DNA from 4 places in the Ureibacillus sp. FSL K6-0165 genome. Region 1 is predicted to be linked to each of the others. Evidence: riboswitches for the same ligand, from Rfam matches in the RefSeq annotation. Region 1 holds a riboswitch; each other region holds the start of a gene.

Region 1 (8,193 bases):
CAATGAAAACATTTGTGCATTGCTTCCTGCCAATCACCGGCTGGCGAAGCGGGATAAAATTCATTTAGATGAACTACGTCATGATCACTTTGTCCTTTTCCCTGAAGGATATATTTTACATAAAGTCGTAGTCGATGCTTGCAAATCAGCAGGCTTTTCTCCTATAGCCACTTCGGTGGGAGAAGATATGGATGCTTTAAAGGGGCTTGTAGCAGCAGGAATTGGCGTAACATTATTGCCAGAAAGTTCTTTCTACGATTCTACACCACGGTTAACTATCAAAATGAAAATCGATAATCCAAATATCACCCGCAATGTAGGAATTATTTATCCAACAAACAGAGAATTAGCTCCTTCAGAACAAGTATTTATCAAATTTGTTCAAACATTCTTCTCCAGATTAAATCAATTTCAATAGAGGATATAACATAATTTCATTGTTAAAGAACTGTTTCGTAATGGCCAACATACTCAAAATCAAGAAGGCAAAGGTCACCTTATTTAATTCTCTTAAACATGCAAAACCTCCCAATCGTTTTCGATTAGGAGGTTATTTCGTTTTATTATTCGCTCACTGGTACTACAGAGCCGCCCCATTCTTCAAGAATGAAGTCTTGAATTTCTTTTGTACGCAATACTTCCACTAACTTTTTAATTTCTTCTCTATTTTCATCGCCAGAACGTACAGCAATTACGTTTACATATGGTGATTCTGAACCTTCAATTGCGATTGAATCTTCCACTGGGTTAATTCCAGCATCGATTGCGAAGTTAGAGTTAATAACAACCGCATCTCCTTCTTTGTTTTCATAATAAGTAACCATCATCTCAGGAGCATCGCTTGCTTCGATTTTTAAGTTCTTCGGATTTTCAACAATATCTTCTAAAGTTGCTTTTGTTTTATCGATACCTTCTTTTAATGTGATTAAGCCATTTGCTTCAAGTAGTGATAAAATACGACCATGGTCTGGGATAGAATTTGAAATTAAAATTGTTGCACCATCAGGAAGTTCATCTAAAGATTGATATTTTTTAGAGTAAATCCCCATTGGCTCAATGTGGATTCCACCAGCATTTACTAAATCATAACCCTCTTCAGCAACTTTTTGTTCAAGATACGGAATGTGTTGGAAATAGTTTGCATCAAGATCGCCATTATTTAAATCTTGATTTGGTAAAACATAATCTTGATATGGTACAATCTCTAACTCGATTCCTTCTTCAGCAAGGATTGGTTTTGCTTTCTCTAAAATTACTGCGTGAGGTGTGTGTGAAGCACCTACTTTTAATGTTACTTTTTCTGTTGCTTGTTGATCGTCGTTTGTTCCTTCATCAGTTGAAGAATTTGAACTTGTACCGCATGCAGCTAATACTAGCACAAGCACTGATAGGAATAAAAATGATAATACTTTCTTCATCCTTCCATTACTCCTTCTCCATTAAATTTTATGTGAAAGGCAAATCGCCTCCATCACCTGAATTAGCGCTTGTCCGTTTTGGCAGTAATCGTATCACCAATCCATTGAATGACAAATACAATGACAAGTATTAAAATCGTTGCCATTAACGTGACATCTTCTCTACTTCTTTGGAAACCTTCTAAGAAAGCTAAGTTCCCTAAACCGCCTGCACCTATGATTCCTGCCATCGCTGTATAACCAACAAGAGCAACAGCTGTGACAGTAATTCCAGAAATGAGCGCAGGTTTGGATTCAGGAATTAATACTTTCCATATAATTGTGAAAGTATTCGCACCCATCGATCTTGCTGCTTCAATAACACCTTTATCTACTTCGCGTAAAGCGATTAATACTAAACGCGCATAAAACGGCGCTGAACCGATAATTAACGCTGGTAAAGCCGCATTTACACCACGAATAGTTCCGAGTAAAAATTTTGTAAACGGAATTAATAAAATAATTAATATAATAAACGGAATCGAACGGAAGATATTCACAAGGGACCCCGTCAAGAAATGAACAATTTTGTTAGCCCAAAGTTGGTGTGGACTTGTTAAGAATAACAGTATACCTATGATTATGCCGAGAACGAAGGTAACTGCTGTAGAAATAGCTGTCATGTAGAGTGTGTCATAGGTTGCTTCCCACATTTTTGTCCAATCTACATTCGGAAATAATGCCTCAATCATTCGTAATCACCTCCGTTTTAATATTCATCGATTTCAGTTTTTCCAAAGCCTTCTCGACATTTTCAGAATCACCGTCAAGTTGAACAATTAACGTTCCATAAGAGCCATTCACCGTTTGTGAAATATTGCCGTGAAGGATGTTGATATCCAACTGGAACTCTTTAATTAAATATGAAATAATCGGTCTTTCTGTTGTATTTCCAACAAAAATTAATTTTACTAATTTTCCAGAAGGATAATTTTTCAAAATGTGTTCAATGGATTCTTTTGATTCTCTTGAATCCGAAACTTGCATCACAAAGTTTTTCGTTATTTCAGCTTGAGGATTTTGGAACACTTCAAGAACATCACCTTGTTCAACGACACGTCCAGCTTCCATCACCGCAACGCGATGGCAAATTTTTCGAATCACGTGCATTTCATGGGTAATTAAAACAATTGTCAACCCAAGACGCTGATTAATATCTGATAATAATCGCAAAATTGAATCAGTTGTTTCTGGGTCTAGAGCACTTGTGGCTTCATCACAAAGCAATACTTCTGGATTGTTAGCTAATGCTCTTGCTATACCAACCCGTTGTTTTTGTCCACCGGAAAGCTGGGATGGATAAGCATCCGCTCTTCCACTTAAACCTACAAGTTCAATTAATTCGTGAACTCTTTTTTCTCTTTCTTCTTTTGGTACCCCTGCAATTTCTAAAGGAAAAGCAATATTTTCTGCGACTGTTCTTGACCATAAAAGATTGAAATGTTGGAAGATCATGCTGATTTTTTGGCGAGCAAGCCGTAACTCTTTTCCTTTAATTGAAGAAATTTCAAGACCATTCACTATGACAGAACCGCTCGTTGGTTTCTCGAGTCCATTCAATAGGCGAATCAATGTACTTTTTCCGGCACCGCTATATCCGATGATTCCGAAAATTTCACCCTTTTGAATAGACAAATTTACATGATCAACTGCGGTTAATTCCCCATTTTTCGTTTTAAAGATTTTTGTGACATTTTTTACTTCAATCATGTTTGAGTACTCCTTTATAAACCGCAATATGTATTGATATTACAATTGTGCATTTTACACTTTTTATTACCCTTTGACTATAGCGTTATGTATACAATCTTTCATTTCAATAAAAAAACCTTCTACTTTGATAAGTAGAAGGGAAGTTGAACAACCTACTTAGATATCGTAAAACTTCCTCTTATCTTTCAAAGTAATAAATACTTTGCGTGATTTGGCACCTTATCATATCAATGATATGATGGTTGCCGGGTTTCATAGGGCACTTCCCTCCACCACTCTTAATAAGAGTTTTTTGCTATTCGGTTATTTAATTATGGAAACAATGTAACACGTAATCTATCATCTGTCAACTATAAAATCAACTTTTCATATAAGTTTTGTACGGATTTAAATGCATAGACTTTTTCATGCACTTTTCCGTCCTTTGTTATAAGTAGACAAGGAACACTTTCGATTTGTTGTTCGTATGCAAATTCTTCCAAAAAATTAATATTTCCTTTCCCAATCGGAATGTGTGGAAGAAGTTCTTCAATAACTTCCATCATTTTTGATGCAATTTTACATGTTCCGCAAATAGGTGTATATAAATAAAATGCTGTGATATCATTTTCGTTTACTTTTTCTTCCCAATTCTCTATTGTCCATTCTTCCATATCAATCATTTCCTATGCTAAATATTCTTTATGAACTAAAAATCTCGCTTCTTTCAGTAATTGAGCTAACACTTTTCGTGGTGCGTTTGCAACTTCCATATATGTTCTTGGAACATTTAGGTGAGTAGCCTCCGAATAAATTCTCTTCATTAATTTTCTTAGTTTTTCTCCGGATTGATCGGCATCAAAAAAAGTATATAGCTGACATTCTTCATAGGGCTCAATAAGCTCGAGTAACGCCTCTTCACTTATAGTACCATTTGTACAGACAATCTTCACATCTTCCGCTAAAATTGGGGCCAATTTCAACATATCTGAACGACCTTCTACAATGATACATTTTTCGTAATGCATTTTTACTCACCCCACGTATTATATAAGAACTGAAGAAACGATGAATAGTGTTGTCTACATATTATATTTTGATTTTAAAAAAACGCCAGTTCTTTCCCTGGCGTTTTAGACAGATTATTCAGAAATAATTTCTTCGTATTGTTCTGCAGTAAGTAATTCATCAAGTTGAGAAGAATCTGCAGGTTCAACAACAATCATCCAAGCATTTTCGTAAGGAGACTCATTTACTAATTCTGGGCTATCTTCAAGCTCAGTATTCACCTCAACAACTTTACCAGAAATAGGCGCATATAATTCAGAAACCGTTTTCACTGATTCCACACTTCCGAAAGGTTCATTCATTTGAATTTCGTCTCCAACTTGAGGAAGTTCAACGAATACGATATCACCAAGTTCAGATTGTGCGAAATCAGTTATTCCAACACGTACTTTACCGTCTTCTAATTTTACCCACTCATGTTCTTTCGTATAACGTAATTCCTTTGGTATTGACATACTTTTACCCTCCATCTGATATGTAATCTTTTTTTCAGTTTGACATATTTCAATTTCAAAAACAAGCTATTTTAGATGATTACTTCCATGTCTGTTCAAACTCTTCTTCTTTAAACCCAAGAGTCACTTTTTCACCATCTGTAACAATTGGTCGTTTAATTAACATGCCATCTGAAGCTAATAATTCTAGTTGTTCTTCTTCAGACATCGAACCTAGTTTATCCTTTAGACCAAGGGATCTATACTTTTGTCCAGATGTGTTAAAAAACTTTTTTAATGGTAGTCCACTTTTTTCCCAATACGATTTTAATTCTTCTTTCGTTGGGGTTTGTTCTACAATATGAATAGCATCATATTTTATTCCATTATCATCCAACCATTTTTGCGCCTTTTTACAAGTTGTACATCTAGGATAATGAATAAATTTCAACGACATTTCATTGGCTCCTTATTTTTAAATAATTTTTCAAATCTTTCTTATTTTTATCATGCACGATTGAAATCATGTGTTCAAGTATGAATTTTCATAAATTTTAGTGATATTTAACATCAATAAAAATAATGCATTCATAAGAGAATCAAAGTAGAATGAATTATATGTAAATTTTGATTATTGGAGGGAATGGTATGGGCTTATTAAAAGCGGGTGTCGGTGCATTAGCCGGCGTTTTATCTGACCAATGGAGAGAGTATTTTTACTGTGACTCTATTCCTGCAGATGTATTAATAACCAAAGGAAAAAAACGAGGCGGTAAAAGAAGTTTTAACCGTAAAGGAAGCGACAATATCATTAGCAACGGTTCGATAATAGCAGTCAATGAAGGGCAATGCATGATTATTGTCGATCAGGGAAAAATAGTTGAATTTTGCTCTGAACCTGGAGAATACGTATATGACTTTTCTACAGAACCAAGCATCTTTTATGGAGACTTAAACGAATCAATTAAAGCAAGTTTTGAGTCTTTTGGAAAGCGTTTAAGTTTCGGTGGAGAGCCTGGAAAAGATCAGCGAGTATACTTTTTTAACATGAAGGAGATTTCAGGTAATAAATATGGTACTCCCACACCGATTCCATTCCGGATTATTGATCGAAATATCGGGTTAGATATCGATATTTCCATCCGATGTCACGGGGAATATTCCTATAAAATTGTGGATCCAATTCTTTTTTATTCTAACGTCTCTGGCAATGTTCAAAATGAATTTAAACGTTCTGAAATCGACGGTCAACTTCGCTCAGAACTATTAACAGCATTACAACCTGCTTTTGCTAAAATTTCTGCAATGGGGATACGCTATAGCGAACTTCCACAACATACGTTAGAAATTGCAAAAGCATTAAATGAAGTATTATCTGATAAATGGATGAAAAAGCGAGGCATCGAAATCGTTTCGTTTGGTATTAGTGCGGTCAATGCTTCAGAAGAAGATGAAAAAATGATTAAACAACTCCAAAGAAGTGCAGTGTTCAGAAATCCATCTATGGCTGGAGCAACAATAATTGACGCTCAAAGTGAAGCAATGAGAAAAGCTGCAGAAAATCAAGGAGGAGCCTTTGTCGGTTTTGCAGGACTGCAAATGGCTCAGCAAGCAGGTGGTGTCAATGCAAAAGATTTATTTGAAATGGGTGAAAAACAACAACCCGTCGATCAAAATCCTCAAAATGTTGTTTGGCAATGTAGTTGTGGTGCGAAAAATCAAGGAAAATTCTGTACCGAATGCGGAAACAAACGACCAACATCAAATACTTGGATTTGTCAATGCGGCACAGAAAATAAGGGGAAGTTTTGTTATGAATGCGGTTCGCCAAAGCCAGCGAACTTTGCACTGACATGCGATAAATGTGGATGGCAACCAAAAGATCCATCCTTTACACCGAAATTCTGCCCTGAATGCGGAGATGTGATTGATGAAAACGATCGCAAATAAGGAGGATTGGTATGAGTACCAATGAAAAACAAGAGTTCATTGAAGTAGATGAGTATGATGCGAAGTGTCCATCCTGTGGTGCTTCCATCAAGTTTCATCCTGCTTCAGGCAAGTTAGTTTGTCCCTATTGTCATCATACAGAAGAGATTCCAAATGCAGAATTAGAGGCTGATTTAGAAATAGATGAGCTAGATTTCCATCAAGCAGAGGCTAGAAGTAGCTTCCGTTGGGGAGCCGAAAAAAAGATAGTGATTTGTGATGCCTGCGCTGCTGAATTAGTCTATGATGCGTTGGAAGTAGCCAACGTATGTCCTTATTGCGGATCAAATCATGTGATGGAAATTAAAGACGATCACTCTATCGCTCCTAACGGAATTATTCCATTTCAATTAACATTGGAACAAGCAAACGAAAACTTTCAAAAATGGATAAAAGGGAGATGGTTTGCTCCTAATGAGGCTAGACAATCAGCTAAAGCCGAAGCATTTACAGGCATCTATTTGCCTTACTGGACTTTTGATACAAAGACCGCTTCACAGTATACAGCAACATATGGTAGAAGAAGAACGGTATACGATAAGGATGGAAAACCTCAAACCGTTACTGACTGGTATCGTACAAGAGGATTTTATCAAGAATTTATTGATGATCACCTTGTTCTCGCTTCTACTCGCTACGATGCTCATATTTTAAGCAAAGTGGAACCTTTTTATTTAACAAATGCTCGCCCATACCAAAAAGAGTATTTGCATGGTTTTGTAGCTGAACGATACAGTATTGGTCTTGATGACGGCTGGAAAATCGCCAAAAATGAAATTCATCATTATCTAGAATCTCAAATTACACAACATATTTTATGGAAACATCGCGCCCATGTAGTTAAAAATTTACGATTTTCAACAGTCCATTCTGATATTACATATAAACATTTGATGTTGCCTTTGTGGCTATCGACTTTTCGATACAGAGATAAAGTCTATCAATTTATGGTGAATGGCCAAACGGGCAAAGTCGGTGGAGAATATCCAATCTCTCCTATTAAAGTTACAATCACAATCTTCATCCTTCTTCTATTTGTCCTATTAGGTTATTTCTTTTTTATGGAGAATTCATATTAGAATGAAGAGCGGCTTGAGAAAATGTATATGTTTGCAAGTCGCTCTTTTTTCGTAACGTTTTTCTTTGATAATCCTTTACCTTGTGCGGATAGTGCTCTTGCTTGTGCGGTTGGCTCCCTTGTTCGTACGGATTCATTCTAGCTTGTGCGGATAACTCCTCCACTTGTGCAGATAGCTCCTCCACTCGTGCGGATAATTCCATCACTTGTGCAGAAACAATCTCTACTCGTGCAGATACCCCCTTCACTTGTGCAGATACAATCTCTACTCGTGCAGATACCCCCTTCACTTGTGCAGATACAATCTCTACTCGTGCAGATACCCCCTTCACTTGTGCAGATACAATCTCTACTCGTGCAGATACCCCCTTCACTTGTGCAGATACAATCTCTACTCGTGCAGATACCCCCTTCACTTGTGCAGATACAATCTCTACTCGTGCAGATACCCCCTTCACTTGTGCAGATAGCTCCC
Region 2 (8,193 bases), 550 kb from region 1:
TCGTGCTGGACTCCCCGCTCTAGGTGTTGCGATGGCAATGAACTTGTTTGGCCACGGTATTGCCCTCTCTGGTGACTTTGTTATTCAAGGAGCGCCGAAATTAACAGCCGATGCAGCTGGACTTCCGGTTCACGAAGTCATTTCTGCAAGCATTCCTCTAGTGATTGTGATGGGGATTGTTACGACAGTTGTAGCATTTCTATTGTTAAAACGGGATATGAAGCGCGGTACGATTGACATGATTGGAAATTTTGATGGTGAAACTCAGGAACAAGAAGAGGTTGACACAAATCTTTTATCGATGAGACAAAAGCGAATATTTGCGATATTGATACCAATTGCCTTCTTATTAAATGTAGTGGCTATGTCTATATTTGATTTAACTGGTGGAGATGCGACAGCATTAATTGGTGGAACAACGTTAGCACTTCTATTACTCCTTTCAATGTTTGCCCATAAAAATGCTGGACTAGAAAAAACGACAAGTTATTTAATTCAAGGTTTCCAATTTGGTTTTAAAGTGTTTGGTCCTGTTATTCCAATTGCCGCATTCTTCTATTTAGGAGATTCTGGATTTACTCAAATCATCGGCAATCATTTACCAGAAGGATCTCAAGGCATCATTAATGATTTAGGGGTCGCACTAGCAGCGGTTGTGCCTTTAACCGCTGAAATTGCTGCAGTGACAGTTGCAGGAGTTGGCGCAATTACAGGGTTAGATGGCTCCGGATTTTCTGGTATTTCGTTAGTAGGTTCGATTGCTAATCTATTTGGTACAGTGATTGGTGAAGGAACTGCTACTCTTACAGCATTAGGTCAAATTGCAGCCATTTATGTTGGTGGTGGAACTTTAGTACCATGGGCTTTAATTCCAGCAGCAGCAATCTGTAATGTCAGTCCATTTGAGTTGGCTAGAAGAAACTTAATTCCAGTAGTAATTGGATTATTTGTGACGACAATTGTTGCGATGTTTTTAATATAAATAAAGAAAGAAACCGTATAACAAACGTTGCGGTTTCTTTCTTTATTTATATGCTTTTGTGAGTTAATGTTCAAAACCATCAACGTATCTTCCATCTTTCGGAATTGCCAATTCATCGAAGTGATGAACTAATTGGGCTAATCCATTTTCCAATTCTTCACCCGACATTGGAACACCGTGTCCACATAGTGCCACTCTTGGACGAAGATAAGCGAGTTTTGTAACGCTTTCTCTTGCTAATTTCCAATTCGTTGTAAAATATTTAGGTGGGCCAGAGATTTCCTTTTCTTGTACAAAAACTTTAAACAAAGACTCTTGTTTCACCGTAACGAACGCATCACCAGCAATTAGCGCACGGTCGCGTTCACGAAAAAGAGAGATATGACCTGGTGAATGTCCCGGTGTTGGAATCCACTTCCATTCAGGTAACATCGGGATTGTTCCATTTTTCGGCAGTGCATGAACAAAAGAATCTAACTGTATTGGCTGTTTAGGAAAGTATGGTGACATTCTCGCAACGAGTCCACGATCTACCGTAGGATCTGGATTTGGATAGCTTTGTTCTCCTATTAAAAATGGGATTTCTTCTTCATGGGCATATACTGGGACATTCCAATGTTTTACTAAATCAACAATTGCGCCAACATGATCAAAATGTCCATGGGTTAAAAGAATCGCTTTTGGGCGGGCATTTTGACCGAAACGCTGCTCAGCTTCTTCAATGATTGCATTAGCTGATTTCGGCATTCCCGCATCAACTAAAACCCATTGATTGTCTTTATCTGGATCACCAATAAAGCAAACATTGACTACTTGGATTGTAAAATGATATAAATCCTCTGTAATGTTTAGCCCTACCCCACTTAATATAGAAGTGACGGGAATAAATTTATAATCATCACCATAATGTAGCTGTTCGGACATTTCATTACCCCCTTTACATATTATTGAGTATTTCCAATTATGAATTCTTTATTTGTTCAAGAACTTCATTTTGCACTCGCTATTGTCATTCATATGTATGAATTGTTTTATTAATAAAAAAACTGTAAAAATTCTTCCGTGGAAGAAGAATTTTTACAGTTTTCATTAAATATGATAATCAATTGGTTCGTAACCATCGACAAAATGCCAGTCGTAAGGTGTTTCTTGGTAAACATAGTAGTTCAACCAGTTATAGAATAATAGGTGGGCATGTGCTCTCCAACTATTTTTTGGTTTTTTTGTTGGGTCATTGTTAGGAAAATAGTTTGCTGGAATGTCTATTGGTAATCCTTTCTTTACATCACGCTCATATTCTTCGGCAAGGGTTGTTGCATCATATTCCAAGTGTCCTGTAATCATAATGTGTTTATTATCTTTTGATTGAATGATAAAAGGTCCTACTTCTTCAGAATAGCTCAACAATTGTAAATCAGGATGTTGTTGCACTTCCTCTAAGGAAACTGACGTGTATCGAGAATGAGGTGCCACAAATTCATCATTGAAACCACGAACTAAATCGTTTGTTAAGTCTGTTATAGTGTGTGAATAGATACCAGAACATTTTTTCGGCAACTCAAATTTCCCTATTCCGAAGTGATAATATAGTGCTGCTTGTGCCGCCCAACATATATAAATTATCGATGTCACATTGTCTTGTGCCCAGTCTAAAATTTCAGTTAATTCTTTCCAATAATTAACTTCTTCAAATTCCAACCGTTCTACTGGTGCCCCGGTAATGACCATTCCATCAAAACGGCGATGCTTGATTTCATCAAAAGTTTTATAAAACATCTCTAAATGGCTTTTTGACACATTTTTTGGCTCATATGAAGCTGTATTTAAAAATGTTACATTTGTTTGTAAAGGAGTGTTACCGAGTAAACGCAATAATTGTAATTCTGCTTTTTCTTTTTCAGGCATCAAGTTAAAAACCAAAATATTTAATGGTCGGATTTCCTGTGATAACGCACGGTCTTCTTCCATGACGAAAATCTTTTCATTTCTTAAAATTTCTCCAGCTGGTAAATTCTTCGGAATATTAATTGGCATTTCTCATGTCCCCCAATTCTACATTTAATTATTAAAAAACCCTCTCATTCCAGCATAGGAAATGAGAGGGTACAAACATTTCATGTACGCACTCTCTTATCTCCCAAGGCATAGCCTTGCTGGAATTAGCACCTTTCTAACAATCGTTAGAGGTTGCTGAAGCTTCATTGGGCCAAGTCCCTCCGCTTCTCTTGATAAGAAAGTTTTGAATCCTTATAAAATTAAGATAATCCTAACACATTTAATAGGGATTTGCAATATTAGGTTATTTTATTTTACTCTGCATTTTTGTTAGCCATTCCGAGCTCTCTTTCTCATTCAATTCTTGTTCTAATTGTTGATCCCAACTATTAAATAATGTATTCCATACGCGGATAAATAATTCCTTGTTTTCAGCGTTCCAAATAATGAATTCGATACAAGGGACATCATTTACTTGAGTATTTTCCATTGATAGTATGGATTTGATTTCTTGATGATCTTCTTCCAGTTCCGTCGCTTGCATGTTTTGTATTGCTTTCATCATAAAAGGTGCACTTACTGGCCCCTCTTCATTACGTATATAACGATAGATTTGTTCCGGAAAATCATCAAAGTCTAATACTTCCTCAATATCGCCTTCTACGATTTGATGATGTACAGGGCTATATAGTAGCTCTATTGCTACGGGTTCTAATTCCTCTTCAAATACTCCTAGAGAAAATTGTTTCATTCCTTTTTCGGTAAGTTGATAATAGTTATTTTCCCGTATCAACAACCCATTTTTTTGCATTTTCCGTAATAAATCTTCTATAAATAGTGGCTCTACCAGTAAAATTTCACTGAGCTGTTCAGCCCTTTCGAAAGTTGATTTTTGGCAAGAGAAAAGTAAGATTTTCATTAATATATCCATCGTCCTCTTTCGAACTGGCTGATAAGTGATTTCATACGTATGCATCGGAATACACCAAATATCGGTATGAATGATTAAACCAGATTTTTCTTTTTCAAGCTTTTTTATTAATTGTTGCTGTATTTGATGGAGTTCCATGTTTATGTTAAGAACGTCTCCTTTGTTATTTTTCGAATACCTTGTTGTTTTTCCACTACTTCATATAGATATTGATACATTTCTTTAGTGTTCTTTGCTTTTGGTCGATTCATGAACATTTCTGAGCTGCCAATAATCATCAGTAATTCTCTTGCTCTCGATAATGCAACGTTTAACCGGCGGTAATCTTTTGCAAAACCGATTTCTCCATGTGGATTGTTTCGAACCATACTTAGTAGTATAACGTCCATTTCCATACCCTGGAATTTATCGACAGAGCCTGTCCGAATATGTAAATGGGACAAATTCAACTCTTCTATTAACAAATTAACTCGATTTACTTGCTCTCGATAGAAACTAATCACACCAACGGATTTTAAAGCATCATTTTCAAGTAAGCCTTGTTCTTTTGATTTTGCAGTTGCTTCGTTTAAATCGATTAATAGTTTCCGTATTGTTTCTAGTTCGGAAGAGTTAAATAAACTAGCGCCTTCCTTCATTCTTTCTTCAAAGTAATGTGGCTCGTTTGGTAGATCGAACCATAATAAATGTTCATGGCGTTTTACATAATTTCCATTTAATTTATGATCTCTTGCTTCATCAGAATTATCTAAACCACAATGTAAGGACTCGTTGCCGGTCCTATAAAATGGAGTGATGGTTTGCATAATCTTTTCATGCATTCTGTATTGAATTCCTAGCATTTTCTTATTTGTGCTAGGTAAATTTTTATATAGGCGTTCAAATAATGATTCTTCCAAAAGCTTCTCGAGTTCCCTTTTTTCTTCAAAAGTGTCGCTTTCTTTCATAACTACTTCCAATGTTTCTTCAAATGTATCGTCACCGATTAATGGTGGCAACTGATGGTGGTCACCGACAAGAATAATTTTTTTCCCTTTTAACATTGGAAGTAATAATTCAGGCGGTGTTGCTTTTGATACTTCATCAATAATGACGACATCAAAAATAGGATAATTGTCCATAAAATCTTTATTTGCGGAAGCAACACAAGTTGTACCAATCACATTTGCATGTTTCACATATAGTTTTCGGATTTCATCTAAATCGTGTTCAGTAGAATTATTTAGTAATGAAAACCATTCTTTTTGAATTTCCTTTGTGATTGGCAACAGTTCAATTTGTTGATGTAATTTTTCAATTTTTAATTGGAAATCCTTAATTTTTTCTTTCGTTTGTTCCAGTTCGAACTCAGGATTTTGTTTTATGAGTTGTTGCAACTGTTCAGCTTTTTTCTCTAAAACAATGCCTTGTCGATGTAATTCTTTTAATTCTTTATGTATGGTCGATAATAATTCTCCACCATTGGAAAGTTCTTTTTCAATTGTGGCAATCTCTTGATTGATTTGAGCTTTTTCATGTTCATATGTTTGATAATTGGCTTGTTGTTCAGTTAGTGAAGAAATCTTTTCATTTAATGCGTCGATGATAACTTGTAACTCGTCAATAGATGGTATGAAATCTGTGTTTTCTATTTGGAAATTCTTTAGTTCTTGATGATATTGTTGAATCAATTGTTGCAGTTGCATCTCTTTTTGGCTTAACGATTGAATATGTTGTTCGCTAAGCCCTAATTGTAGTGAATATTGTTCCGCAACTTCCATTTTTAATTTTTCAAAAACGCTTTTCGATTCTTCTGCTAATCCTTTGAATTGCAATAATAGCTCATTGACATAAAGCCATCTGATATATAGGCCGCGTATAGAAGGAATTCCATTTTGGCGATTGATTTTTTGTTGTTTAAAAGCAAGCGCTAATTTATCTAGAAACTCATTCACTTCATGTAAAGAATATTGATGATTTGGCGGCAGCTGAACGGGCTCTATTTGAATTTTTAATGTTTTTTCATTGTATTCAATGGCTTTTTCAATCCGTTCAGAAATTTGCTTCGCGGGTTTTAATTTCAATATTTGTTGATAAATTTTGTCCATATCAAGCAGCAACTGATTAATGACAAACCCTCTTTTGATTCCATGAGTTTCAATAAATCCTTCTACTTCTTCTAATTTTTTATAAGATTGCAATTGGTTAAACGTATCGCTGAATTCCTCTTGTTTTCTTTTCAATATTGTGATTTCATCTACTACTCGTTGCCATTCAGCTTGTGCTTCATTCAATTTTTGTTCCACATGAACATAGTGGATTAAGTTTTCACTTTCTCGAATGTGTTTTTGTGCGTCTTTAATTTCTTGCTGAATTTGATTAAGACCTTTGCTTGCTATCGTTTCTTCGATTTCTCTGAGCTTTTCTGTCCGTTCGTTTAAAGAGTTTTGCAATGTTTCGATTGATTTTTCGGTTTTTTCTTTTTCTTTATTATTAGAGATAATTTGTTTCTTTAGCTCAGCAATCGACTCAAATATACCTTTTAATTCTTTCTCGGCTTCCTTTTTTCGCAAAATATCACGTTCAAGTTGAGCTACTTTTTCTGTTAGCTGTTCAATTTGCGTTTTGTAATCCTCTATTTCTTTTTGTAATAATTCTTCTTTATGCTCATGTTGGTTAATTTCCTTCGAAATGGCATCAAAGGTTTGTGTTTTCCAATATTCTGCAACATTTTCCTCAATAAATTTTTTGCCTTCTTCTTCAATGCTTTCTGTACGACCGTATCGTAAAATTCGAATATCTTTATTTGCTAGTAGTCTTCCAAGGGCATTATCAACAGCTAAATTTGATTGGGAGGCAATAAGCGTTCTTAGCCCCATTTTGACGTTTTGATAACAAATTTCAGAAATAACGGTTGTTTTACCTGTGCCAGGCGGGCCTTGAATGACAAATAAATCTTCAGCTTCTAGCGCACCCCTTACCGCTTCTCTTTGATATTTGTTTAAATTGTTATGGAATTCAATATCAAGATGGTTATTGCGTTGTGCTACGTTTGGAACATCTTCAAATAAAAAGTTTTCTAGATTAGGATTTGCGGCAAGTCCTTCTTTTAGTCGATCGAAGCCTTTTAAAAGACGATTTAACTGAGATTTTGTCGAGGCATTGCTAAAGGTGATGGAATCCGTATGAAAATCAAAAACATTTTCTTTTGCTAATTTACTTATTTGAGGAGCTAATTCAATTTCGATGGTTTGATGTTGAATATTTGTTTTGACAATTTCCCCAATTTCATTTTTTATGCCATGAACATAAGCGTTCATCCCTTTTAACGATTTCCACTCTTTATCGTGAATACCACGTACCTTTAATGAAACCGTTGAAAAGTCTGAACTGTAAGAAATGGATTGGATATTTGCCTCGATGTCATCGATGTTGGCATTTTTATATAAAACTTTTAAATAACCTTCCCAGCTTGAAATCCGTTTATTTACATAGTCGTATTTTTCTTGTGCTACAGGTAATTGAGCGATGGTTTTTATAAAGTGCTCTGAGTAAGAATGGCCATTGATTCTAGAAGGGACGAAATGGATTCGCATGCCCTTTCGTCTGTTTGTATCAACGGGTGTATGTTTACCCTTTGTTCGGAAACTTTTCGCTATAAGGCCATTTTTTATATCAAATACACAGTCTAAAATCACGACGCGTTCGTTCATTTTTTTCGATAATTTTTCATTTCGACGATTGTCAAAATAAATCGTAAGGGATAGGGATGTTTCTTCTATCGATTGTTTTTCTAAAAAAACAAAAAATGATGATTGTAAACTAAAAAAGGCATGTTCATCGGTAAAATGTTCCTTAATCGCTTCTCGGGCTGTGTTTGTTAAGACGATAAAACATTTTGTTAATTCTACAGTTTGCACCATGAACATCCCTCCTTTTTACTCACAATCGTCATTATATCAAAAATGATTCATCCAATATAGAATTATCGTTAAAAAGGAAAATGACTAGCCATAAAACTAGTCATTCATTTTATTAAGAAGTTTTTTCTTTTTTTGTTCGAGCAATTTCGTTATATTTTGAATCCCATTCAGGATCAACTTTTCGAAGTGGAACAGGTTTGAAATCGTCTTTTTTTACTAAGATATTTACAGTCGTGCCACTTGCGGCAACAGAACCATCTTCGTGTAAAATTTCATAACCATATGTAGTCCGCAATTTGTCATGTTGTTCTACCCATGTACGTACTTTAGCAATTTGTCCATATCTCATTGATTTTTTATACTGGATGGATAAATCGATGACT
Region 3 (8,193 bases), 550 kb from region 1:
TTGTTGTGCAGACTTCACCAACAATCCTGACAAGCCAACTATATCTGGCTTTGCTTTACGAATGGCTTCAATTAATTCGGCAGGCGCCACTTTAATACCCAAATCAATCACTTGATACCCATTATTGCTTAATATAATATCCACTAAATTTTTTCCAATATCATGGACGTCACCTTTTACCGTTGCCAAAATCACTTTTCCTTTTCCAGAACTGTCTTCCACTTTCTCCATATATTGTTCAAGGTGTGCAACCGCAGCTTTCATGACGCCAGCGCTTTGTAATACTTCCGCCACGATTAATTGGTTATCATTAAATAATCGGCCTACTTCAGCCATTCCGTCCATCAACGGTCCATTTATGATATCTAATGGTGTATCAAAGATTTTTCTTGCTTCTTCTAAATCTTCAATTAAACCCTCTTTTGTACCTTCCACGATGTAATAAGCAAGACGTTCTTCCACCGTAGCAGGTAGTTCAACAGTTTTTTCCTCTTTCTTTTTATCACGATAAAATGCCGTAAACTTCGCCAATGTTTCATCGTTTGTATTGAAGATTAAATCATTAGCTAATTGTATTTCTTCTTCCGGTAGAGAGGCATAACGCTCCAATTTTTCTGTATTAACAATGGCATAATCTAAGCCAGCTTGCGTGCAGTGATATAAAAATACTGCGTTTAATACTTCCCTGCCAACCGGTGGGAGACCAAAGGAAACGTTGCTAATCCCAAGAACCGTTAAAGCTCTCGGATATTTTTCCTTTATGAGTCGAATTCCTTCGATTGTTTCTTCTGCAGCGCCAATGTATTGCTCATCCCCAGTACCTACGGGGAAAACTAATGGGTCAAAAATAATATCTTCCGGCGCAATGCCCCATTTTTCCGTTAAAATTTTATAAGAGCGCTCTGCTATCGCCAATTTTCTCTCGCGAGTGACGGCCATTCCCTCTTCATCAATTGTGCCTACAACAACTGAGGCACCATATCTCTTCACGATTGGCAGCACTTTATCAAAACGTTCTTCTCCATCTTCTAAGTTGATGGAGTTGATGATTGCTTTTCCTTGAGAATATTTCAATGCTTCCTCTATCACTCGCTCGTCAGTTGAGTCTATGACTAAAGGTACTTTCACTTTCTTTACCACTTCTTGCATAAATCGGCGCATATCTTCTAGCTCATCTCGGTCAGGGTTCGCTAAACAGATATCAATCACATGCGCCCCGTTTTTCACTTGGGCTCGAGCAATTTCAGCCGCTTCCTCGTATTTTCCATCAATAATTAACTGCTTAAATTTACGAGATCCAATAACGTTTGTTCTTTCACCAATAAATAACGGACGCATTGAATCATCATAAAGCAGCGGTTCAATACCTGATACTGCATGTCCAAGGGATTTTTCCTTCTTCTTTCGAGGTTTATAGCCTTCTACTGCTTCACGGATTGCCTTTATGTGGGCAGGAGTTGTACCGCAGCATCCACCGACAATGTTTAACCAACCTTTTTCAGCAAATCCTTGCAATTTCTTCGATAAAGATTCGGGCGTTTCATGATAATGTCCCTCTTCATCTGGTAATCCAGCGTTCGGATAACAGCTTATATAGCTTGTAGATAATTCGGAAAGCGAGCGAATATGATCCGTCATAAATTCTGGCCCTGTCGCACAGTTAAGCCCAATTGAAATTGGCTTGATGTGTTCAATAGAAATATAGAAAGCTTCTATAGATTGCCCAGCAAGTGTTGTTCCCATTGGCTCAATCGTCGCAGAAACCATAATCGGAAGCTCTTTTCCAGTTTCTTTAAATGCCCGCTTCAAACCAAGGGTTGCCGCTTTCACGTTTAACATATCTTGGCTTGTCTCAAGTAACAATAAATCTGCGCCGCCTTCAATTAGTGCTTTCGCTTGGATATAGAAGTTTTCAGATAGCTCATCAAATGTAATACCGCCCGTTACAGACAATGTTTTCGTCGTTGGACCTATGGATCCTGCAACGAAGCGAGGCCAGTCGCTTGTTGAATATTTTTCAGCTTCTGCTTTTGCAAGTTCTACAGCCCTCTTATTAATTTCTTCTGCTTTATAACCTAATCCATATTCATTTAATACGAGTGGGGTTCCTCCAAATGTATTTGTAGAAATAATATCTGCTCCAGCTTCTAAGTACGCTCGATGGATTTTAGAAATGACATCAGGTCTAGTTAATACAAGGTGTTCATTACATCCATCAAATTCTTCCCCACCAAAATCTTCCGGTGTTAAATTTTCCTGCTGGAGCATTGTTCCCATTGCACCATCGATAATCAATATTCTTTTTTGCAATTGTTCCTCTATTGGATGGTTAACCATTTGCTTTAACTCCTTTATTTTGCTCGTCAAGTTGTTGAATATATTGCAATAGTTGTAAAGTGATTTCATATCGCATAAACGGCGTAATTAAATAAATGCCGTTGAAGTATTTCGTTGCTGTATCTAACAATTCTTTTGCAATTTCTAGTCCTACTTTTGTTTCTTGTTCTTTATTTCCGCTTACTTGTTGCATTCTTTCTAACACATCATCAGATAATTTAATTCCCGGTACTTCATGATGCAAAAATTCCGCATTTTTAAAGCTAGTAAGCGGCATAATTCCTATATAAATTGGTGTATCTAAATGTTTTGTCGCCTCATGAATTTCCACAATTTTTTCCTTCGAATAGACTGGTTGCGTAATGAAATAATCCGCACCATGTTCAATTTTTTTCTCTAGACGGCTGACAGCACGATCTAACACTCTCACGTTAGGATTGAAAGCCGCTGCTACTGAGAAATTCGCTTTTTTTCTTAGTGCTTTGCCAGAAAAAGAAATCCCTTCATTTAACTGTTTAATTAATGATATCAATTCCATCGATGAAACGTCATAAACACTTGTTGCACCCGGAAAATCCCCTACCTTTGTTGGATCACCAGTTACAGCCAACACATCATGAAGGCCAAGAGCATTGAGCCCCATTAAATGGGATTGCAGCCCAATTAAGTTTCGATCTCGGCAAGTAATATGTGGCATTGTGCGTATGCCATATTGCAGTTTTAAAATGGCCCCCATTGCCAAGTTGCTAACCCTTGGAGATGCTAGTGAATTGTCTGCCATCATGATAAGATCTGCCCCTGCATTGTAAAGAGCTTTTGCTCCTTCAACAAACTGTTCAATTTCAAGATGCTTCGGCGTATCCAATTCTACAATGACAGAACGTGCTCTTTTTGCTTTTTCGTGGAGAGGTTCAAAACTATGCGGTTCAGCCTCGCGAATGATTATTTCCCTCTGAGGTTTTGCCTCTTTCTTTTCAACCGGCTGAAAATGAGCAAGCTTCTTTTTCATCGCTTCAATATGTTTCGGTGTTGTACCGCAACATCCTCCAATGAGCCTTACTCCTTCATTGCATAATTCAACCGCTGCCCTTGCAAAATAATCTACTTCTGATTCGTAAACGACACGCCCCTCTTCAATATCTAATAAAGAAGCGTTCGGATAAACAGATAAATACGCTCGTTCAGGAATTTCTACCTGTTCAAAAGCCTGTATTGTGTGGTATGGACCAAGTCGACAGTTCACCCCTACAATATCTGCACCTAATTTTTCTAACTGCTTTAATGCTTCATTCAATTTCATGCCATTCATTAATACGCCCGGCTCTTGCATTGAAACTTGAGCAATGATGGGCATATCCGTCATGGCTCGTAACATTTTTAACGTCTCGCATAGCTCTTCAAAATCATAATAAGTTTCTAACAACAAACCATCTAACTGCCCCGCAATTAGCACTTCTGCTTGTTCACGAACTGCTGCGAGAATTTCATCTAATGTATAATCTACTTTGCGAACACCACGGATACCACCAATCGAACCTAAAATAAACACTTCACTGTTCTTGGCTGCTTGTTTGGCAACACCTATCGCACCTTCGTTAATTTCCACTACTTTTGACTCCAAACCATAACGAGTGAGCTTGATTCGATTAGCGCCATATGTATTCGTTTGAATAACATCTGCGCCAGCTTGTATGTATTCCTTATGAATTTTTTTAATGATTTCCGGTTTTTCAATATTCATTTCTTCGTGACAATTTTCAAGTCCATATGAATATAACAGCGTTCCCATAGCACCATCTGCAACTAACACTTTATGTTTTAACGCATCTAGTAGCCCCATCCGAAATTCCCTCACTTTTCTTTACTTCATAAATTTTCTGTCAATTCATCTAATAGAAAAAGCCTTCTTGCGAAAGAAGGCTTGTCATTTCCTTTAGAAGTCACCTTATCTTTCGGCAATTGCCGCTGGATTTAGCACCTTACTAAAAATTTTTAGTGGTTGCTGAAGCTTCACCGGGCCAGTTCCCTCCACTTCTCTTGATAAGTCATATTCGATTTTAAAATATCAATATAATAACTTACATCATAAAATCAATACTTCATTTTGTCAAGTTAATCAGTCGGAATTATTTAAAAAGTTGTTTATAATTTGTTTTGCTGTTTCTTTCCCGTTATCAATGCATGCACCAATTCCTACGCCGAAATAAGAGCAACCAGCAATGTAAAGATTCGGATAGAGGTTATCTAATTTTGTAATTATTTCTTGCAAAGCTTCATGATGAGCTAAATCATAAGTTGGCATGGCATCGATCCATTTTGTAATATTCACAATGGTAGGTTGTGCTTCTATATTCAAACTGAGTTGAATATCGTTCAAAGCAACCTTTGTTAACTCTTCATCACTCATTTTCACTAATTCTTGGTAGCGAGGATTACTTTCTTTATAAAACAGTCGAACAAGTAGATTTCCTTCTGTTGAAGTATGCTTCCATTTACGGCTTGTCCAAGTAGAGGCATTACATAATAAGTCGCTGTTATAGGAAACGATAAATCCAGTGCCATCCTTAGGCAAAATAGAATCTGGTAGATCGAAGCCTACATACATCGTAATGGCTGATGCATTTTTAAATTTGTTGAAATAAGGATTTAATTCATCATTATTTAAAACTTGCTTCACGACTTGGTTGGGCAATGCTAACACAACAACATCCGATTCCAATTTTTCTCCGTTAGCGAAGGAAATTTCATAACGTTGTTCTTTCTTCTCAACAAGAACTGTTTCAGTATCTTTATATATTTCTACATCCACAAGCAGTTCTTCCATTCGATCAATTAGTTGAGATAGTCCATTTTTAAAAGAAAGGAATTTTTTATTCGCTTCCCGTTCAAACTTTTCCCGATTTGCTTGCAAACCTTTCATTATACTTCCATATTCATTTTTGTAATCAACTAAGTATGGAAGCGTAGAGGCAATGGACAATTTATAAATGTCCCCTGAATAAACACCAGCTAATACAGGAGCTATTTGTTTCTCCACGATTTCTTTTCCTAAAAAGTATTCTAAGAAATCTCCGATGGAACTTTCCTTCGTAAATTTCGTATTCGGTATTTCCTCATCTTTTAACACTCGTTGTTTCCCTTCTTCTGAAATTAATGTGCTCGCCTTTAGGGATTCGAGAGTCATAGGAATGCCAAATACAGAGTCCTTTGGAATCGCATGTAATTCATTATTGGTGTGAATATAAGAAATTCCTGTTTCGTTATATACGACTTCCGATTCAAAATCTAGTTCCTTTACAAGTTCAATTACGCTTGGATATCGTGCTACAATGGAATCTGCTCCCGTTTCCATGATGAATCCTTTTTCACGCGCTGTGTGCATTTTTCCGCCAAGGTACGGATTTTTTTCCACAAGTACTAAACGGGCAGGAATTTCGTTTTCCTTTAATTGTTTTTGTAAATAATACATCGTGCAAAGTCCTGTAATTCCTCCACCGATAACCGTTACCGTTTTCATTCGTTACAACTCCTATAAGATCATTTTACCGTACTTTTAGTATAAACTTTTTTTATAACTCTTTCTGTGTCGGCTTTAGTAAATTTCAATATAGTAAACAACAAATATGCTTTTGACTGTTGAATTTATTTCAAAAGGAATTTTGATAATTTATTCAATTTATTAAACAATAAAAAACAGCCCTTTCCACTATACTACAAAGGACTGTTTCACTATATTCAACTAGTTTTTCATAATCCAACTTTAGAATCACAATCTCTTCATAGCATGTAATGTTCTGTCATCCCCACTACATTACGGAATATGGAATGTAGTAATGCAATACTTTTTAGTGTGCTTATTATTAATTATACTCATTTTGCTTTTGTTGTTTTGCCAGTTCTCGCCAGCGGGCTGCCGCTTTTTTATCTACTTCAACATCAATCCCATTTTCGTAAATATATGCGATATTTAACTTTGCTTGATAATCTCCTAGCAACGAAGCTCTCTTATAATAATAAAGTGCTTTCTTTCCGTTTCTTTCAACACCGATTCCATTCTCATATAGAAACCCTAAATTATAAATTGAATCAATGTGATGGTATTCCGCTGCTTTTTCAAACCACTCAATAGCAAGAGGGACATTCCTCTCCCTGCCCAATAGACCCTCAAAATAGATGGAACCCATTCGATATTGGGCATCGAGATCCCCGCCTTCAGCTGCCTTCAAATAATATTGAAATGCTTTTTCGTCATCTCTATTTACCCCAATTCCTTGCTCATACATAATTCCTAATGTAAACATTGCTTCTACAACATTCTGTTTTGCAGCCACTTCAAACCATTTTAAAGCTTCCTTATAATTTACATTTCCTACTTCACCGTTTAAATACATGTCTGCTAAGTTATTAGCTGCATCAGGATTTCCGTTTTTTGCTGCCTTTTTATATAATGAAAAAGCCATTTCAATATCTTCTTCAACGCCAAGTCCTTCGTAATAGCAATTAGCCAACTGATATTGTGCTTCACTATTTCCCGCTTTACTCGCTTTTTGCAACCAGTAAACAGAAAGAGAATATTCCTCCATGATCCTGTATATATCCGCTAATTCAACCATCGCTTCTACGTTCTTTTCATGGGCAAGTTGGTATATATTTTTCGCTTCTAGCATTTGTTCTTCTGTAAGCAAATGACGCAATTGTTGTAAACGCTCTTCAAATCTTTCCTGCATCTCTAATTCCATCACCATCGACACCTTATCTTCATTTAAAATATTCGACTAAATAATTTTTAAATTTCGTTGCAGCAGGAGACATATAACGGCCTTTAACCCATGATACACCGATTTTCCGCTCACAAATGGGTTCTTTAACCGATATTTTTCTTACATTATACTCATTCAATCCTTTAATGTCTGGAATAATCGAAATACCATGGCCAGCACTAACAAATCCTGCTACTGTATGTGGATCTTCTCCTTCAAATGTAATATTCGTTTTAGCAATTCCCACATCTTTTAATAATTGGTCTACAATATGACGTAATGCATTCCCTTTTTTTATAGATACAAAAGGTTCATCTTTTATTTCAGACAAATTGATAAATTCTTTATTTGCAAACCGATGATTTTCTGGAACGATAACAAACAATTCTTCCTTCCATAATTCAATCCATTCAATATCAACTATTTTTGATTCAATACGTTGGGATAAACATAAATCGATATCCCCTTCTTCCAACAATTCTAATAAATTCAATGAAGAAGCTTGAGTTAAAGTAAACTTGATATTCGGATATTTTTCGTGAACATGAGCCATCAATTCAGGCACAATCTCCATCCCTAAAGTGTGGATAAATCCTAATGATACCTCTCCATATCCTGGCATAATCAATCCATTGATTTCCTGTTTCGCTCGATTATATTCTTCTAAAATCGTATTCACTCTTTCCAAAAAAAGTTTTCCATAGCGATTCAATACAATGGAACGGCCTTGCCTATCAAAAAGAGGTACTCCAATTTCTTGTTCGATATTTGAAATCGACTTACTTAATGCCGGCTGAGAAATGTTTAACAATTCAGCAGCGTGAGTCATATGTTCTATTTCAGCAACAACTTTGAAATATTCCAATTGTTGTATTTCCATTTACATACCCCTTTTGTTAATTGATAACCATTTAGAATGGTTTTGATAAAAATAATAAATTGTATTTATGTAAGGCTGTATCTATAATAAGTTTACAAGATTGATTTGCATAACAAAATTCATTTTAAAAAACAAGATATTTTCATTTTTTTTCATTTTATTGTAACATTATTTATAAAAGGAGTACTTCATAATGAAAATCGTTTCGCCAAAACC
Region 4 (8,193 bases), 1.2 Mb from region 1:
GGCTGTATCCAAAAACACTTTCCCACTGTTTTTTTACTATTTCAAGCAAATGTTGCAATGATTTTGCATTTACAAAAGTATTCATGTCATTTAATTCGTATATGATATAAGCCGCAAAATTTTGGGCACTATAAATCTTTTTCATAGGATTCAACTCCTTTTAAAGGGGAAAGCCATTAAAGGCTTTCCTTAAACATTTAGGGGGGATTATTGAAAATACCAAATACAATAGCATTCAATCAACTCTTATATACACTATAAATGATTAAACGATAAAATTCAAGTAACCTAATTATTTTACTAGGAATTAATTTTATATATCGAAAATGGGGTGTCTAGAATTGAGAACGATTGGTTCTACCAAAATGACAGATCAGCCTATTTATTAATGTGAATTGTATTCGAATGGGAATACAACTCACATCGTATTAAATTATTTTTGCTACAAATGAGTAGCCTTTCGATTAAGCGCCTTTGAGGAAAATTTGAATTATCTACTGCAAATGAGCAGCCTTACTCAATCAATCATTTTAAGAAACTTTGGATAATTGGATCAGCTGCGAATGAGCAGCACTTTCCTATTAAATTTTCACTGCAAATGAGCATTTTATCTTTTGGACCATAGAGGATTTTAATGTTGCACATGAGCAACCTCTTCTCTTAACGACTATTATGGGGAGCATTTAATGCTTTATTTTTTAACAGCGGCAAATGAGCAGCTATTATTAGCGATTCAATAGCGGTTCTTAGAGGGCTTGAACGAATGATTAAGCCTTATTTACACTAAATTCTGCCTCAGCTTTTGCTAAAGCTTGATCTAAATCTGCAATAATGTCATCTACATTTTCTAAGCCGATGGATAAGCGAATGAGTTCTTCCCCTACTCCAGCAATTTTTAATTCCTCAGCAGATAATTGTTGGTGAGTTGTTGATGCAGGATGAATAATGAGCGATCTTGCATCTCCAACATTCGCTACGTGAGAGAATAATTTCACGTTGTCAATTACCACTCGACCTGCTTCACGACCACCTTTAATTCCGAATGTTACCATTGATCCGTAACCGTTTTTTAAATATTTCTTCGCAAGGTGGTGAGATGGGAAGTTTTCATCCCCTGGATAATTCACATATTCTACGTATGGGTGGTTTTTCAAGAATTCCACAATTCTTTCTGCGTTTTCACCATGTCTTACATAACGAAGATGAAGGGTTTCTAAACCTTGTAAGAAGCTAAACGCTGCATCTGGCCCTAAAGTTGGACCAAAGTCACGTAATAATTGTACACGTAATTTTGTTGCAAAAGCAGCTTCGGCTGTATCAATACCATAACGAATTCCGTGATATGTGTGATCGGGCTCAGTGAATCCTGGGAATCGACCTTGTGTCCAGTCAAATTTACCCCCATCTACAACAATTCCTCCGATTGTTGTACCGTGTCCCCCAATCCATTTTGTCGCAGAGTGTATTACGACGTCTGCTCCAAATTCAATTGGGTTGCATCCATATGGAGATGGGAACGTATTGTCGATAATTAATGGTATGCCATTTTCGTGAGCAATTTTTGCCACCGCTTCAATATCTAAAATATTTAAACTAGGGTTTCCTACCGTTTCAGCATAAATCGCTTTTGTTTTGTCCGTAATCGCTTTGCGGAAGTTTTCTGGATCTCTTTCATCTACAAATTTTGTAGTAATTCCCCAGCGCGGCAATGTGTTTGCAAATAAGTTGTATGTTCCACCATATAAGGAACCAGCTGAAACAATTTCATCTCCTGCATTAGCGATGTTTAAAATGGAGAATGCAATCGCCGCCTGACCGGAAGATAAAGCAACAGCTGCAGTACCACCTTCTAGTAAAGCAACACGCTTTTCAAATACATCTACAGTTGGATTCATAATGCGAGAATAAATATTACCAACTTCTTCAAGAGCGAATAATTTGCGCGCATGTTCTGTGTCTTTGAATGCATATGCTGTTGTGCGATAAATAGGAACAGCAATAGCACCTGTAGTAGGGTCAGGTTGTTGGCCACCGTGAAGTAATAACGTTTCTGGCTTGAATTCGGACATCGTTTTCTCCTCCTAAATAAATAATTGATGGATTTCTTGAGGAGGCATTGAAGTAAAACAAAAACCCTCTTCTTATATAAGAAGAGGGTGTTGTATGCACGTACATTTCCTCCTCTTATCTTTCAGATCAATATGATCTGTAGGATTTAGCACCTTTGCAATTTTCTTGCCGGTTGCCGGGCATCATAGGGCCTAGTCCCTCCGCCTCTCTTGATAAGAGTATTGATTTGATTTCCATCGTTGGATTAACTATAAAACATAGTATGCCACTCTGTCAACTAATTTTTTAAAAAATTTGAAACTATTTTTTATTTTATTGAGTATAATATATTAAAATGCACTTTTCTATAAAGGAGTCCAATAGAATGATAACTGCAGTGATTACATTTCTTATTGTCGGCTATTTTATTGGATGTATTCATGGGTCAAATGCAGCACAATTACTTTCCGGTGTGAATTTAAAAGAAGCTGGACTCGGCAATGCAGGAGCTTCCAACGCTACTCTTACGCTGGGCTGGAAATACGGCATACTTGTTGGATTCATTGATATCGGAAAAGGAGTTTTTGCGATTATCTTAACAAGATATTTTTTAGATCACTATACACTATTTGAAACTGAACAAATCTCAATATTGCTCTATTTGACAGGTGCCGCAGTAATTCTAGGTCATAATTTTCCCATTCATATGCATTTCAGAGGCGGTAAAGGAACTGCTTCCCTCATCGGAATTTTCCTTGCAATCAATTGGAAATTTGGTCTACTTTCTATGATAGCTCTTGTCATAGTTTCCTTATTATCCAACTATTTAATTATCGGTGTATTCTTTTTGTATATCGTTTTTGCTATAAACTCTTTGCTGTTTGAACCAACTATTTGGCCATTTATCATCGTAATATTGCTGTTATTGGTTGCAACGATTTTACATTTAGAAAACATTAAACGCATTAAACTCGGGACAGAACCAACCATCAACGCAGCTTTTAAAAGAGAGAAAGATGAAACCGCATAAAAAAAATCTCCCGTAAAGGTAATACACCTAACAACTACGGGAGGTTCTTTTTATTTCATTCATCGATATGAGAATTATCACGATATATTTCTTTTCCCTTAAAATAAGTTAACACGACTTTCGCTTCACTTATCTCACTAGGAGGTATTTTAAAGATATTTTTATCTAATATGATAAAGTCTGCTTGTTTCCCCACACGAATCTTCCCAATCCATTCTTCTTTTCCTATTTGTCTTGCCGCATAGATGGTGTAACTACGAAGCATTTGTTTCAACGTAGCACTTTCTTTTGGCCATAATGGTTTAAGATTTTTTTCTTCTTTTGCATGAAGTCTAGTCATTCCCGTTTCAATTCCGTATAGTGGATTCAACTCGCCAAAAGGATAATTACTCGAAGATGCAACTGGTAATCCCCGCTCAAAATAGCTTTTCATTCGATGCAAATCTTTTAATTCTTCCACCTTTTCTTTAACTCCCATTGTGTGATAAAAGAGAGATGGCTGAACAGATGGAATCAGACCAAACTTTCGAAATTGGGTTAAATTTTCCCTCGTCATAAAAGGGATATTGGAAATAGTATGCTTGAAATTCTGTTTTCCATTATGCTCTCGAACATATTCAAACACCTTTACAATTTCATCTAATTCCCCATCTGCTTGCACATGTATTCGAAAACCTTCCCGATCTAACAATTCCAACAGTTGATAAAACTTGTCCCTATTCCATGAACCATCTTTTGATAAAACTTCTGCACCATACAATTTCACCGTTTGGTAACTATAATTCTCTCCCTGATACTTATCTCTCCATTCCTTTAACGAATCAATTTGTTCTAATCCTTTAAAAGGATCTACGTATAACCCTAACTCATAGGAAAGCGTCAGCTTACCTTGTTGATCAAGTTCATCAATAGCTTTTAATAAATTTTCCGAATGGTATCGGAACGGAATAAATACTGCCGTAATTCCATATGTTGCCGCTTCTTTTTGAAATTCCAACAATGCTATCTTATATTGTTCTACTGTAAAATCCGGTTGAGGCAAAGATTGGATAACTACTTTAATGAACTGTCCTTGAACTACTCCCAACTCGCCTTTTTCTAAAAGGTCAATTTGTCCTTGTTCCTGTTTTTCTGTTTCTACATCCAATCCTGAAATTTCGATTGCTTTTGAGTTAACCCAAAGCTCGTCTCGATGATTTGAAAAAGCTACAAACGGGATATCTGAAACAAGTTGATCAATTAATTCTCTCGGAGTTTGTCCACTCTTTTGACTCGCTTCTTCCGTCACATTTTGATTCCATCCAACAGCACGAAGCTGCCTTAATTGTGGATTTTGTGAACGATACGTTAAAATCGCTCTTTTATATTGTTCAAAATTTGAGTAAGGGGTTAAGTCCAATAAATACAGTTTCTCGGCTTTTAAATATGCATAATTATGACCGTCAACAAATCCTGGCAATAACAGCTGATTATCTAAATGCATTACTTTCGTTTTTGGACCTTTATAGGCTTGTACGCCCTCCCGATCTCCTACATAAACAAACTTTCCATTTTTCACCGCAATGGCTTCTGCTTTCTCGTTTACTTTGTCGACAGTAAATACTTCAACATTTTCAATTACTAAATCCGCTTGAACAATTTCTTCTTCTGCAACAATTGGTTTGAAATGGAAAGCTACCAAAAATAACACGAGAAGTACGATGAAAATACGTCTTTTCATGTATACCACCTCGCTTCTTTAGGAACGTTATTTCAATATAGGATATTCATTTTTCAATAATGAATACATTTTATGTATTGATACAAGTTCAATAATTGTTCAATTACTGTAAAGTTTTAACCATATATTAACTGGTAAAATAAAGGAATGAATAATCGATCTATTTCTTACTATCATTAAGTGCCCCACAAAACACGTCGGCTTACGGTACAGGTGCTTTTTCTTTAAAATTGGGAATACCTTAATGAATGAGCTTATCTTCTAGTACTCTTTTTCAACAACGTACTGTAAATCGATTGGGGCTTCTATAATTCAAATTTTTGTCATCTAGAAGAAAGTGTACTAATATAGCCTTAAAGGATGAAATTCACGCTATTATTGATGAATACATAAGGGGTGTAAAACATGAGTGTAAAAGAGTTATTACGCAGCCATACTTCTGTTCGTAAATATACAGGAGAAGAAATTCCAAGAGAGACGGTTATTGACTTAATTCAAACTGCTCAAATGGCTGCATCTTCTCATTTTGTACAGGCTTACAGCGTAATTTGGGTAACAGATGAAGAAAAGAAGCAAAAGCTTGCGAAACTATCAAACAATGAATTTCAATTTCAAACAGCAGGCGCCGCTTTTCTATTCTGCGTAGATTTTAAACGTTTAGAAGCGGCTGGAAAAAAACATGGTGTTGATATCACTGTGGACACAGCGGAAAATGTATTAGTTGGAGTGGCCGATGTATCAATTTTTGCTCAAAACTTTGTCATCGCCGCAGAAGCAGAAGGTTATGGAATTTGTTATATCGGAGGAGCACGAAACAATCCGAAAGAAATCAGCGAATTATTTAACTTGCCTGATTACGTCTTCCCTCTCTTTGCGATGACGATTGGTAAACCAACGAAAGTTAATGAAACGAAACCGAGATTACCAGTAGAAGCTGTGTTACACGAAAATGAATATAATGTTGAAAAATATGATGAACTGTTAGATGAATACGATGCAATCATGGAAAAATATTATGCTTCTAGAAGCTCGAATCAAAAATTGGCAAACTGGACGAAACAAATGGCAGATTTCTTAATCGAACAACGACGTCCTCATATTAAAGAATTTTTAGCTTCTAAAGGTTTTACTTGGAAATAATCTATTGAATAGTAGAGCTATCCAAACAATTTAACGGTATAATTAATAAGTTATAAAAATTCTTTCCATAAAGGATTAAGGTAATTACAAAGGAAAGATGAACATGAAACAAGATAAACAAGTCACTTTATCCCTTGAACAACAGCATTTCAAACATGTTAAAAGTTACTATCGTACATTAGCAGAAATTAACTTATGCTTAGGGAATATTCATCGTAATATCGAACGAAGAATCCAGAAGCAAAAATATCGCTATGCAACGGAATATGTAAATCAATATATTTCCTACACAAACGTCTGGAATATCAAATTCGTATATAATTTAGAGAATCCAGAAGTGGCACTACTGCAGTTTTTTCATTTAGACTACATTTTTGAGCATGAACCAAAAAATCGTTTTAAATCAGAACGCCTTCAGCTCGAAGAACAAAGAAAGCTCTTTTCAACAGTGAACCCATTTAAAGAAGAACAAATACAATTAAGAAAACAACAAATGCTCCATTTTATAAAGGAGCGTTCAAAAAAATCAACTAAAAGCGAAAAACTTGAACAAAAATAAAAAATCCCGAAGCATATGCCTCGGGATTTTTATTATTGGCCAATATTGACTACACCTTCAATTTTCAACTCTTTCACCGGTAAAAACATTTCTCCAGTTTCAAAATATCGAATGACCACTTCATCCCCTTCTTGCAAGTAAATGGCAAGCGGTTCATTTTGAGAACTAACAATAAAGTTTTGGCCATTATGCAGTAAGAAGGACACAATTGTGTAATCCCCTACCCGCTCTTTATAGACGCGGAGAACATTCCCTTTAATCGTTTTTTGTTCTGCATCACTTGATCCTTCCACCGTACTTGCTCCTCTTGTTAAAGCAGTTTTGTATTGTCTTAGTGCTTCACTTGGTGTTGACCCATAAACGGATATTTCCGGATTCGCTGCAGATACAATAAAGTAATTTTGTAAGAAGCCGTTTGAATCAAGCACAGGAGCTAGCCAACTCGCTTCACCGTAGAAGTTATAAAGAATAGGCATTACTCCTTGCCACTCTTTTTCAATAAACTTCTTCTCTATAATAGCTAATGCCCCTTGAGAATCCATGTATGATTCTTCTAAATTCCCTGTATAATACACCGCTTCACCTGTTCGCGCGTGAGTCAATGAATAACCGAGCATCGAATCAACGCCTTCTTTCGGACTTGTAAAATCAGTAAAATAATACATTTCTCCATCTTGATTAAAGACTGGACTCACATTCGCTTCTGTTCCTTCATCAGAAGGCAATTTCACATCTTTTTTTCCAAAGAGACTATTCCAAAATCCATGCACATATTTTCCGAAATAACTATTTTGAAGGCTCACTGCTTCAGGCGATACAGCACCATCAATAAATTTCGGCACTTCTTCTAAAGGAATTTTTTTCGTCTCTCCTGAATAAGCATCAACCATGACGATCCCTTTTACATCAAATCCATTTCGGGCAGAAATGAATTCACCATAGGAACGGATATAATAAGGTGTACCATCATCATCCACCTCAAGCTGAGGCTCACCGTAGAAAATAAGTGTTGGATATTGTAAACGTATATGGCGCTCTAAATTTTTATTGAAAAAGGCAGACGGTACATAGACCATTTCTTTCGCAACAAATACTGGATTATCATTGGAATCCGTTGCACTCATTTTAAAATAGCCGGGCGTTGTATCCCCATTTAACCATTTGAAAAATCCTGAAAACTCAACGGGAGCAATATAAACAAATTCACCGTTTACTTTTTGAATTTGCAAGTTCCCAAGCTCATAGTAACTTGTATTAGGCACCTGTCCGAATGCTTTTTTCATTTTATTTTCCGCAAAATGCGGCGGTACGCTGGCAGGTGTTTTTGTTTCATCAAAAGGTTCAATTTCGACTTTTTGCTCCATTTTTGCAGACTCATACTTTTCATCCGCATTAAAAATGGGTGCTGTAAGCATATATATTAATCCAATTAAACTAGCTAAAAACAGAATCCCTTTGATATTTCGTTCTGCTCCACCAGATGCCAATATACCCATTAACAATATAACAGGTAATGCATAAATGAAAATTGTCCAATGCACATCAATTTTCGTCAAATATACGAATAGAAAATAAATAATCCAACTACCGATGAATACAAATAATAATGATTGCAAGAATTGTTTAAATGATAATGTAGCTTCTTTCGGCAATCTTCTAGTAATTGGAACGATAAGAATCGTTGTAATAATAGAA

What was found. A riboswitch is a leader RNA that binds a small molecule or an ion and turns the genes downstream of it on or off. The one in region 1 is predicted to bind S-adenosylmethionine.
Region 2: it holds a riboswitch for S-adenosylmethionine, as region 1 does, so the genes downstream of both, metA (homoserine O-acetyltransferase MetA) here and NST00_RS07515 (methionine ABC transporter ATP-binding protein) in region 1, are expected to answer to the same signal.
Region 3: it holds a riboswitch for S-adenosylmethionine, as region 1 does, so the genes downstream of both, NST00_RS04850 (bifunctional homocysteine S-methyltransferase/methylenetetrahydrofolate reductase) here and NST00_RS07515 (methionine ABC transporter ATP-binding protein) in region 1, are expected to answer to the same signal.
Region 4: it holds a riboswitch for S-adenosylmethionine, as region 1 does, so the genes downstream of both, NST00_RS01675 (O-acetylhomoserine aminocarboxypropyltransferase/cysteine synthase family protein) here and NST00_RS07515 (methionine ABC transporter ATP-binding protein) in region 1, are expected to answer to the same signal.

What each region holds. Positions count from the first base shown of each region.
Region 1 covers NZ_JBBOQS010000001.1:1,516,996-1,525,188, reverse strand. Annotated here, with positions in the region: gene NST00_RS07530 (LysR family transcriptional regulator) at 1-418, shown strand, start outside; gene NST00_RS07525 (MetQ/NlpA family ABC transporter substrate-binding protein) at 564-1,418, opposite strand; gene NST00_RS07520 (methionine ABC transporter permease) at 1,481-2,149, opposite strand; gene NST00_RS07515 (methionine ABC transporter ATP-binding protein) at 2,142-3,167, opposite strand; SAM riboswitch class I at 3,346-3,458, opposite strand; gene NST00_RS07510 (thioredoxin family protein) at 3,521-3,823, opposite strand; gene NST00_RS07505 (toprim domain-containing protein) at 3,836-4,177, opposite strand; gene gcvH (glycine cleavage system protein GcvH) at 4,292-4,672, opposite strand; gene NST00_RS07495 (arsenate reductase family protein) at 4,752-5,108, opposite strand; gene NST00_RS07490 (SPFH domain-containing protein) at 5,300-6,601, shown strand; gene NST00_RS07485 (hypothetical protein) at 6,613-7,719, shown strand; gene NST00_RS07480 (hypothetical protein) at 7,700-8,193, opposite strand, start outside.
Region 2 covers NZ_JBBOQS010000001.1:2,067,463-2,075,655, forward strand. Annotated here, with positions in the region: gene NST00_RS10285 (hypothetical protein) at 1-982, shown strand, start outside; gene NST00_RS10290 (MBL fold metallo-hydrolase) at 1,046-1,906, opposite strand; gene metA (homoserine O-acetyltransferase MetA) at 2,072-3,016, opposite strand; SAM riboswitch class I at 3,110-3,217, opposite strand; gene NST00_RS10300 (hypothetical protein) at 3,282-4,046, opposite strand; gene NST00_RS10305 (DEAD/DEAH box helicase) at 4,049-7,810, opposite strand; gene NST00_RS10310 (acyl-CoA thioesterase) at 7,923-8,193, opposite strand, start outside.
Region 3 covers NZ_JBBOQS010000001.1:968,622-976,814, reverse strand. Annotated here, with positions in the region: gene metH (methionine synthase) at 1-2,337, opposite strand, end outside; gene NST00_RS04850 (bifunctional homocysteine S-methyltransferase/methylenetetrahydrofolate reductase) at 2,330-4,177, opposite strand; SAM riboswitch class I at 4,280-4,384, opposite strand; gene hemG (protoporphyrinogen oxidase) at 4,454-5,854, opposite strand; gene NST00_RS04840 (tetratricopeptide repeat protein) at 6,198-7,076, opposite strand; gene NST00_RS04835 (LysR family transcriptional regulator) at 7,096-7,977, opposite strand; gene NST00_RS04830 (alpha/beta hydrolase) at 8,171-8,193, shown strand, end outside.
Region 4 covers NZ_JBBOQS010000001.1:346,305-354,497, forward strand. Annotated here, with positions in the region: gene NST00_RS01670 (hypothetical protein) at 1-145, opposite strand, end outside; gene NST00_RS01675 (O-acetylhomoserine aminocarboxypropyltransferase/cysteine synthase family protein) at 768-2,069, opposite strand; SAM riboswitch class I at 2,182-2,289, opposite strand; gene NST00_RS01680 (glycerol-3-phosphate acyltransferase) at 2,435-3,079, shown strand; gene NST00_RS01685 (amidohydrolase) at 3,135-4,799, opposite strand; gene nfsA (oxygen-insensitive NADPH nitroreductase) at 5,205-5,939, shown strand; gene NST00_RS01695 (hypothetical protein) at 6,043-6,498, shown strand; gene NST00_RS01700 (hypothetical protein) at 6,531-8,193, opposite strand, start outside.